One region of the Streptococcus pluranimalium genome, then DNA from elsewhere that is predicted to be linked to it. Evidence: predicted binding sites of a transcription regulator. Region 1 holds the regulator's gene; each other region holds the start of a gene.
What was found. The regulator CtsR, encoded in region 1, represses protease genes until heat stress. The targets are predictions, from matches to a motif close to TTGGTCAAAAAAGGTCAAANA.

Region 1 (3,287 bases):
TCCGTCTTACCAACTCCAGTTGGCCCCAAGAACATGAAAGATCCGATAGGACGTTTACCAGTCCTAATACCCGACTGGTTACGACGAATGGCCCGACTAATCGCCGAAATCGCCGTATCTTGCCCAATCACACGCTTATGCAACTCTTTTTCCAAATTGAGATACTTCTGATTGTCAGCCTGTGTCATTTTTTCCACAGGAATTCCTGTTAGACGACTGAGGGTAGACATGATGTGCTCTTCGGTTACCTTGATAACTTTTGGAAGAGCAACCTTCTCTTCCTTCTTGAGCAAACGAGAGACAGCTTTAAAATCACCATCTAAAAGGGCTTCATCAATAGGAGATAACTCTACTTGCGCTTCTTTTTTAACCATGGTCTGAACCGTGGCACTGGCTTCATCCATCAAATCAATGGCAGAATCAGGCAGGTTTTTACTAGTCATATAACGGTGAGCAGACTTAACCGCTGTCATCAAAGCTTCATCTGATAGTGACACATGATGATAGGCTTCATAACTCGGACGTAATCCTTTCAAAATCTCAAAAGCATCTGCAACTGATGGCTCTTCAATAACAATTTTAGCAAAACGACGCGATAGAGCAGCATCTTTTTCAATATGTTTTTGGTACTCTTCTTGTGTTGTAGCCCCAACCATGTGGAGGGTTCCACGAGAAAGAGCAGGCTTTAGGATATTAGCCGCATCAAGTGTGCTATCAATACCACTACCAGAACCCATAATAGTATGCATCTCATCCACAAAAAGAATGATATGACCATCGGCTTCGATATCATCAATAATTTGGTTCATACGCTCTTCAAAGTCACCACGGAAACGCGTTCCCGCAACTACACTCATCATGTCCAATTCAAGAACGCGCATGTCGCGTAACTCATAAGGAATCTCACCGCTCGCAATACGTTGTGCTAATCCATAAGCTAGGGCAGTTTTACCAACACCAGCATCACCAACTAAGACTGGGTTATTCTTGGTTTTACGGCTAAGCACCTGTACCATGCGAGAGACTTCTTTGTCACGACCAACAACTGCTTCGAGTGCTCCAGCTTCCGCCATGGCTGTCAAATCGCGAGTAAAATCCGATAACTCACCTGCAGTTGACGGTGGTTTCATCATATCTGTAAAATTATTCGCTTTAGGACGTTTTGGTTTTTTCAATTCATGAATGGCCTTGACTTGGTCTTTCGTAAAACCAGCATGCTTCTCTAAACCTTGGCGAATACTAAAAATTGAAGCGCCTTCGCCATCATTTTTTAGTTTGAAACCAGCTAACTCAAGGACACGGATAGGCATCCTGTCAGGACTTAAAAGCATAGCCATGAGAACATGCTCCGTACCGACTTCATCATCTCCAGTAATAAGACTAATTTGCTCCGCAAAAGCCAACATATCAGCCGTTGCAACTGATTGTTCATGAAAATCAAAGTGATTGATACTATCATCAAAAGTCTTTTCTGACGCTAAAATAGCTGCTGCAAAATAATCATTCTCACCAGTTTCGCTATCGAATTCTCGGAAAGTCAGCCCTGCAATTGTTTCATCACTAGAAATCAATCCAAGTAAAAGATGCCAACTTTCTAAGAGCTGACAAGAAAATCGTGTAGCAATAATTTGAGACAGGCCAAAAACATCCTGCATTTTTTGTGAATACTTAACCATTATGATTCCTTTTTCCTATCTAAACGATGGAGGAGTTTTTTTAACATGCGAGTTCTGATAAAAGGAGCTTCTTGTCCTAACACAGCATCAGACGTCATCGATAAAAGTATATTACCTTCTCGCTCTGTAATAACATGCTCTTCAAATAAAAGCTGAATCAGATCATCAAACACCTGCTGACTCACCCGCTCACCAATCGTTGCCATTAGAGAGCCAAGTAGCTGATGATTATCCGAGAACTTAACCTTTGCAATGCGGATATAGCCACCTCCGCCACGTTTACTCTCAACCAAGTAACCTCTACTCTCAGTAAAGCGTGTCTTTATGACATAATTAATTTGACTGGGCACAACTTGAAAAGACTCAGCAAGATGGGATCGCTTGATTTCGGTCATACCTGACTGCCCCAGTAACTGTTTGATATACTCTTCAATCTGGTCCGAAGTATTTTTTGATGGCATTAAAGACTCCCTTTCTCACTTTGACTATAACTGACTATCATTATAGCAAAATTTAGCGTTATTTTAAACTGAAACCTTTACGCTTTTTACTAAAACACAAAAATGAGTGACGTTCTATCGTTTTCAACTAACATAAAAACACCTCCGTTTCCCTAAAAGAGAAACAGAGGTGTCTGAGATTAACAACTAATCAATTATTTACCAAGAGCCGCTGCCATTGTAGCTGCAACTTCATTTTCAAAGTCGTTTGAAGCTTTTTCGATACCTTCACCAACTTCGAAACGAGCAAATGCAACAACTTTAGCATTTACTGATTCTAGGTATTGCTCAACAGTTTTGCTGTCGTCCATGATGTAAACTTGTGCAAGAAGTGTGTACTGTTGGTCAACTTTAGTGTTGTCAAGCATGAAGCGGTCCATTTTACCTGGGATGATTTTGTCCCAGATTTTTTCTGGTTTACCTTCAGCTGCAAGTTCAGCTTTGATTTCTTCCTCAGCTTTTGCAATCACTTCATCAGTCAACTGAGATTTTGATCCATACGCAAGGTGTGGGAGAGCTGGTTTGTTAACCATAGCACGTGATTCGTTGTCTTGATCGATAACGTGGTTCAATTGTGCCAATTCATCTTTGACAAATTGCTCATCAAGCTCAGTGTATGAAAGAACTGATGGGTTCATTGCAGCGATGTGCATTGAAACTTGTTTAGCAAGTGCTTCGTCGCCACCTTCGATAACTGAGATAACACCGATACGTCCACCGTTGTGTTGGTATGCTCCGAATGCTTGGTCATCAGATTTTTCGATAACTGCGAAACGACGGAATGAGATTTTCTCTCCGATTGTAGCAGTTGCGTTAACGTATGCTTCTTCAAGTGTTTCACCTGAAGCCAATTTAACTTTAACAGCTTCTTCGTTGTTAGCTGGTTTAGCTGCTGCAAGTGCTTTTGCAGTTTCGTTAACCAACTCAACGAATTGAGCGTTTTTAGCAACAAAGTCAGTTTCAGCGTTAACTTCAACAACAGCTGCAACGTTACCGTCAACATAAACACCAGTCAAACCTTCAGCAGCTACACGGTCAGCTTTTTTAGCTGCTTTAGCCATACCTTTTTCACGAAGCAATTCAATCGCTTTGTCGATATCGCCATCAGTTT
Region 2 (3,287 bases), 270 kb from region 1:
CCTTTAGCGTAGTCACTTGAGTTATCGTAGTAAAGAACAACTTTTTCAGCTTTCAACTCATCAGTAGCGAATTTAGAAATAGCTTCACCTTGATAACTGTCAATGAAAGTTGTACGGAACATGTATGGACGTGTTTTACCGTCTTTATCAACTGTCAAGTCATCCTGAGTCGCAGCTGGCGCTACCAATGGCACAGCCGCTTTTTCTGCGTTTGGACTAGCTGAAGCAACCGCTGATGATACCATTGGACCAACAATCGCATTAACTTCACTTTCAGTTGTCAAGTTAGTTGTAACCGTCGCAGCCTCTGAGTTATCAGATTTGTTATCTTTAACAAAAGCTTTGATTTTTTTACCATCAACACCACCATCTTTATTGATCTCATCGATGGCAAGTTGAGCACCGTTTTTACCTGCATTACCATAAGCAGAAACATCACCTGTTGACTCAAAGTTCAATCCAACTTTAAGTGTGTCACCAACCTTTGTTCCTTCTGCGTTTGAACTTGAACTACCTGGTGCAGCACCACAAGCTGAAAGAACTGCTGTACTCATAAATGCAACAGCTGCAAATGTTAATTTTTTCTTCATAGAATAATCTCCTTCAAGTATGTTACATAATAATACTGAATTATCAGAATATTGTCAATAGATTTTTTCTGAATTTTTCAAATTCCTTAAAATGCAGTAATAGCAATCTTTCAAGAGTTTTTAACCTCTCCACATGTGTCATTTCTTAAAATGGTCTTTTCTATCAAAAAAGATTGGTTGGAAAAACAGTTCAAAACAAAGAACTGTCTTCCAACCAATCATTCTAAACTACTTTATTGCCATCATAACTTTTCTGATGATTATATTTTTTATATGGTTTTTATTTATTCTGTTTCATGGTTTCCTAAATTACCTACAAAATTCATATCAATAGCATCAAGTGCTGAGAGTTTGACTTTTTTAACAAATTTCATTGACTTCAAACTTTCTAGAACAGCCGCTTCTTGTTCTTTATCGATATAGATGATGAGGTATTTAAAGCGGCGGGAATGGTACACCATATCACCCAACTTACTTAACTTTCTAGCATCACGGTTGTAATAGAGATAAACCGCAAGACCAATTCTTTCTTTGATTTCCATAATATCCTTTTTTTCTGTTTCAATCTTATTGCTACCATTATAGCAAATTTTCCAAAATAAAAAACCTGCTAGGAGCAGGTTCCAGATTGAAAACAAAGTCTTTTTGAAACTTTCCTTAGGTGATAGCGGACGGCAGCGACTCCCTTTAGGATTCCATGCCTAAGATTTGAACCTAAAGTTTCAAATCTTCCGAGTGGCTGAAACACTATTGTTTCAGCCACTTTTATCACATCGGAAAGTTTCGGTTTGGGCTCGCTTCGCTCGCTAAAAATGATTATTTTTGTAAAGCAGCGTAAAACATTTTTGAAATAAAATAGGTTTGTCTACGTTCTCAAACCAGATAGGAGCAGGCTCTTTATTTTGAGATGATATCAATTATTTCAACTCATTATTATCCATGATAGCGTCAATGAAACCATACTCAAGGGTTTCCTCAGCATCCATCCAACGATCACGTTCAGCATCAATATGGATTTTCTCCATAGTTTGTCCTGAGTTATCAGAAAGAATTTTTTCTAATTTGTGACGTGTTTTCAAGAGGTGTTCAGCCGCAATAGCCATATCCGTTTGTTGGGTACCTCCACCAGTACCGCCCATTGGTTGGTGCATCATGTATTCTGCATTTGGTAACATAAAACGTTTGCCTTTAGCACCTGATGAAGCGATAATAGTTCCCATTGAAGCTGCCATTCCCATAACAATAGTTTGGACATCAGCTTTTATGAAGTTCATGGTATCAACAATTGCTAAGCCAGCTGAAACCGAACCCCCTGGTGTGTTAACGTAAAGGTAAATATCTTTGGTTGGATCCTGTGCATCCAAGAAGAGCAACTGGGCAATCACTGAGTTAGCCATGTTGTCTTCAACTGGACCAGTCAACATGATAATACGGTCTTTTAAGAGACGTGAATAAATATCGTAAGAGCGTTCGCCACGTGATGTTTGTTCAATAACTACTGGAATCATACTTTTTCTCCATTTTTCTTAAGATACAAGACCTAGACTTACCAAGGATATCTTCCTGATTGTCAAGGCACTTGTAAGGATTTTGATTTTCCTTTGATAAACTCAGTTACCAAATTTCTGATTGACTCTATTATAGGTTATAGGTCAATAAAGGTCAAATAAAAAACTCAATTTTTAGCATTCTATATACAAGAGTGCTAATTTTTGTCTAAAAAGGAAAGAGCAATCCATTGCTCTCCTTCGGCTAATGCCAACACTATTTCTATTTTGTACCAAAGAGACGATCACCTGCATCACCTAGACCTGGAACAATGTAGCCATGCTCATTGAGTTTTTCATCAAGCGAAGCTGTGTAGATATCTACATCTGGGTGTGCTGCTTGTAATTTTTCAACACCTTCTGGTGCAGCCACCAAACAAACAAAGCGGATATTGGTCGCACCACGTTTTTTTAGTGAATCTACAGCCAAGATAGCTGAACCACCAGTAGCAAGCATTGGATCAACCAAGAAAATTTGACGTTGATCAATATCTTCTGGTAGTTTGACCAAGTACTCAACTGGTTCAAGTGTTTCTTCGTCACGATACATCCCTATGTGACCAACTTTGGCAGCTGGAACCAGACTCAGCAGGCCGTCAACCATACCGATACCAGCACGAAGAATAGGAACGATAGCTAATTTTTTACCAGCCAATTGTTTCTGAACAGTTGTTGTCACTGGCGTTTCAATTTCAACGTCTTCAAGAGGTAAGTCACGAGACACTTCGTACCCCATCAACATAGCAATTTCATCAACTAATTCTCTAAAATCTTTTGTCGGAGTTGTTGAACGACGTAGGATTGAGAGTTTATGTTGAATGAGCGGATGTGAAATGACTTGGAATTTTCCCATGATGTGAAACCACTTTCTATTGTTTTTATTTATTATACCAAAAAATCCTCCTTGAGGGGAAGATTTGGGTGGTCAATGTCATTATTTTCCACTAGATTTTGGGAAAGACTTTTACCAAGCGATTAAGTGCTTTCTCTAGTAAATGTGTAGGTGTGGCTGTGTTCAAGCGGAAATGATACTCTCCTTCTTTTCCAAACGTTAAACCATCATTCAAAATCAATTTGGCATCTTCTTGAATCATTCGACCCAGTTCATTATGATCGATACCATAATCAGAAAAATCTAGCCAAACTAAGT
Region 3 (3,287 bases), 760 kb from region 1:
ACCTCACGAGCAAATCCCATTTCATGTGTCACAATGACCATGGTCATACCAGACTTAGCTAAATCTTTCATAACAGCTAAAACTTCTCCTACCATCTCTGGATCAAGAGCTGATGTAGGTTCATCAAATAAGAGAACATCAGGATCCATGGCCAAGCCACGAGCAATGGCAATACGTTGCTGTTGCCCTCCAGATAAACTTGGAGAGTAAGCATTCGCCTTGTCACGAAGACCAACTTTATCAAGAAGGTCATAGGCTTTGCTTTCGGCTTCAGATTTAGATAACCCTTTTGTTTTAATCGGCGATAAGGTAATGTTTTCCAAAATACTCATATTTGGAAAGAGATTAAACTGTTGGAAAACCATTCCCATTTTTTCACGCATTTTAAAAACGTCATTCTTTTTGTCTGTAATATCCACACCTTCAAAGGTAACCTTACCCTTGGTTGGGATTTCCAGTAAGTTCATGGTTCTTAGAAAAGTTGACTTCCCTGATCCAGAAGGTCCTATGATAACCACGACTTCACCCTTATAAATGTCAAGGTCAATACCTTTTAAGACTTCGTTTTTACCGAAATACTTATGTAAATTCTCAATTGAAATCAAAGTTTCTGTCATCAGAGCGTCCCTCCATTACCCATACGTTTTTCAAGAAGTTTTAATAAACTTGACATAGCTGTTGTAACCATTAAGTAATAGAATGCCGCAAACAACAATGGCTCAACAGGAATATAAGTCGCCGCTACAACAGATTGGGCACCATTCCAAAGCTCCATTACCCCAATCGTTTGTAACAGTGAACTATCCTTGATAATCGTAATAAATTCATTACCCAAGGCTGGCAAAATATTTTTTATCGCTTGAGGTAAAATAACATAGCGCATAGCATTTTTAGGTTTTATACCAAGTGAATAAGCCGCTTCCAGCTGACCTTTTGGTACAGACTCAATACCAGCACGAACAGATTCCGAAATATAGGCACCACTGTTTAATGAAATAATGATGATACCTGGTAGTAGACGGGTAAAGTCCATATCTAAAACACCAAAACCAATCGTTGGTGCGCCATTAAAATGCATCCAAGCAAAAGCAATCATAATCTGAACAACCATGGGAGTTCCACGGAAAATCCAAACATAAATACCTGCCAACCATGCTAAAGGTTTAAAGGAGCTGCGTTTTAATAAAGCAATTAAGATACCAATAATAGTCCCAAAGAAAACGACACAAGCTGAAATCATAATCGTCACTAAGACACCGTAGTTAAAGTAGGCCCAATATTTGGGAAGGAATGAAAAATCCATAATGAACTCCTGTTAATAAAATATAAAAACAATCATAGCATATATGCGTATAAAAAACAATGTTTTTAGTATTTTTATGCAAATTTTCATTAACAGAACGATGATGACTTTAAGAAGGCTATAGAAATCAGTAACGATAGCAATAAGCCCGCAAGTATAGACTTTTATCACTGACAATTACTATCTATTTTATATAGTATCTGACAAAAAAAGTATCATCAATCTCATTTCAAAAAAAATAAGCTGGGAAATAGTTCCCCAACTCATTTCAATCATCTTAGTAAAGCAAATCGTAGATTTCCATTGCAATCAGATCAATGCTATCAAATGAATAAGTTTCTCTAGCTTCAACGTCACGCAAAGTAAAAACTGGTCCATTTTCTGGATCATTGCTAAATGCTACTTCTGCAACAACAACTCCTTCACGTTCAAAGTTACGTTTTAAATTACCACCATCTGTCGCCATAAGCTCAAGGCGGTTAATAATTCTCACTAAATGTGACTCCATATCAAACTCCTCTATTTATTATATTAGTCCTTCTTATTTTACCATAAATGAATGGCAAAGTAACTCCGAATCCACTATTTTCATAATAAAGATGATTTTCATAAAGGTAAGCAGTTAGTATTAGCACTCTTTCAATTAGAGTGCTAATTTTTAAACTTTTTACTTGCAATGTTGCTCCATAGTGCTATAATAAAAACAGATAAAGTTTGACTATATTTGACCAAAAAATATTTTGGACATTATCATTATGACTTTATTGTAAAAATCTCTCAAAAAGCGAGGTATGTCTATGCTTTGTCAAAATTGTCAATTAAACGAATCAACTATCCATTTATATACTAATGTTAATGGTAAACAGAAACAAGTCGATCTTTGCCAAAACTGTTATCAAATTATGAAAACAGATCCCAAAAACAACCTTTTATCTAATCTGGGTCGAGAAAACGCATCATCTTCTATGAATCCATTTTTTGATGATTTCTTCGGTGACTTAAATAACTTCCGTGCCTTCAGCGGTGACCTTCCAAACAGTCCTAAAACACAATCTGGTGGTCAGGGAGGAAACAATGGAATTGGAAATCGTCATCCAAATGCTCCACTAGGCGGTGCTCAACAAAAGCCTCAAGGACTCTTAGAAGAGTTCGGTATTAATATCACTGATATTGCACGCCAAGGCGATATTGATCCCGTTATTGGTCGCGATGAAGAAATCCTTCGTGTTATCGAAATTCTAAACCGTCGTACCAAAAATAATCCTGTCCTCATTGGTGAGCCAGGTGTTGGTAAAACTGCTGTCGTTGAAGGACTGGCTCAAAAGATTGTTGACGCTGATGTTCCTCAAAAACTCCAAGGAAAGCAAGTCATCCGTTTGGATGTTGTCAGCCTTGTTCAGGGGACAGGCATCCGTGGACAATTTGAAGAACGTATGCAAAAACTCATGGAAGAAATCCGTAATCGTCAAGATGTGATTCTCTTCATTGATGAGATTCATGAGATTGTTGGTGCAGGTAATGCTGGTGATGGAAACATGGACGCCGGCAATATCCTAAAACCTGCTCTAGCTCGTGGTGAGCTACAACTAGTCGGTGCTACTACTCTCAATGAATATCGTATCATTGAAAAAGATGCTGCTCTGGAACGTCGTATGCAGCCCGTCAAAGTTGATGAGCCAAGTGTTGAGGAAACTATCACCATCTTAAAAGGTATTCAACCAAAATACGAAGACTATCACCATGTCAAATATAGCCCTGATGCGATTGAAGCGGCAGCTATCCTTTCAAATCGTTACATTCAAGATCGCTTCCTTCCAGATAAGGCTATCGATCTACTTGATGAAGCTGGATCTAAAATGAATTTAACCTTAAATTTTGTTGATCCACAAGAAATCGATCAACGTCTGGTGGAAGCCGAAAACCTCAAAGCTCAAGCGACTCGAGATGAAGATTATGAACGCGCAGCTTATTTCCGTGACCAAAT

Region 2: the regulator CtsR is predicted to act here: its motif matches at 2,239-2,259, upstream of C0J00_RS02275 (ATP-dependent Clp protease proteolytic subunit).
Region 3: the regulator CtsR is predicted to act here: its motif matches at 2,015-2,035, upstream of C0J00_RS07535 (ATP-dependent Clp protease ATP-binding subunit).

The regions. Positions count from the first base shown of each region.
Region 1 covers NZ_CP025536.1:181,470-184,756, reverse strand. The annotation lists gene C0J00_RS01005 (ATP-dependent Clp protease ATP-binding subunit) at 1-1,676, opposite strand, end outside; gene C0J00_RS01000 (CtsR family transcriptional regulator) at 1,676-2,137, opposite strand; gene tsf (translation elongation factor Ts) at 2,332-3,287, opposite strand, start outside.
Region 2 covers NZ_CP025536.1:452,086-455,372, reverse strand. The annotation lists gene C0J00_RS02290 (ABC transporter substrate-binding protein) at 1-590, opposite strand, end outside; gene C0J00_RS02285 (DUF2129 domain-containing protein) at 875-1,132, opposite strand; gene C0J00_RS02275 (ATP-dependent Clp protease proteolytic subunit) at 1,508-2,098, opposite strand; gene upp (uracil phosphoribosyltransferase) at 2,361-2,990, opposite strand; gene C0J00_RS02265 (MalY/PatB family protein) at 3,082-3,287, opposite strand, start outside.
Region 3 covers NZ_CP025536.1:1,487,744-1,491,030, forward strand. The annotation lists gene C0J00_RS07520 (amino acid ABC transporter ATP-binding protein) at 1-617, opposite strand, end outside; gene C0J00_RS07525 (amino acid ABC transporter permease) at 617-1,303, opposite strand; gene C0J00_RS07530 (YkuJ family protein) at 1,581-1,811, opposite strand; gene C0J00_RS07535 (ATP-dependent Clp protease ATP-binding subunit) at 2,101-3,287, shown strand, end outside.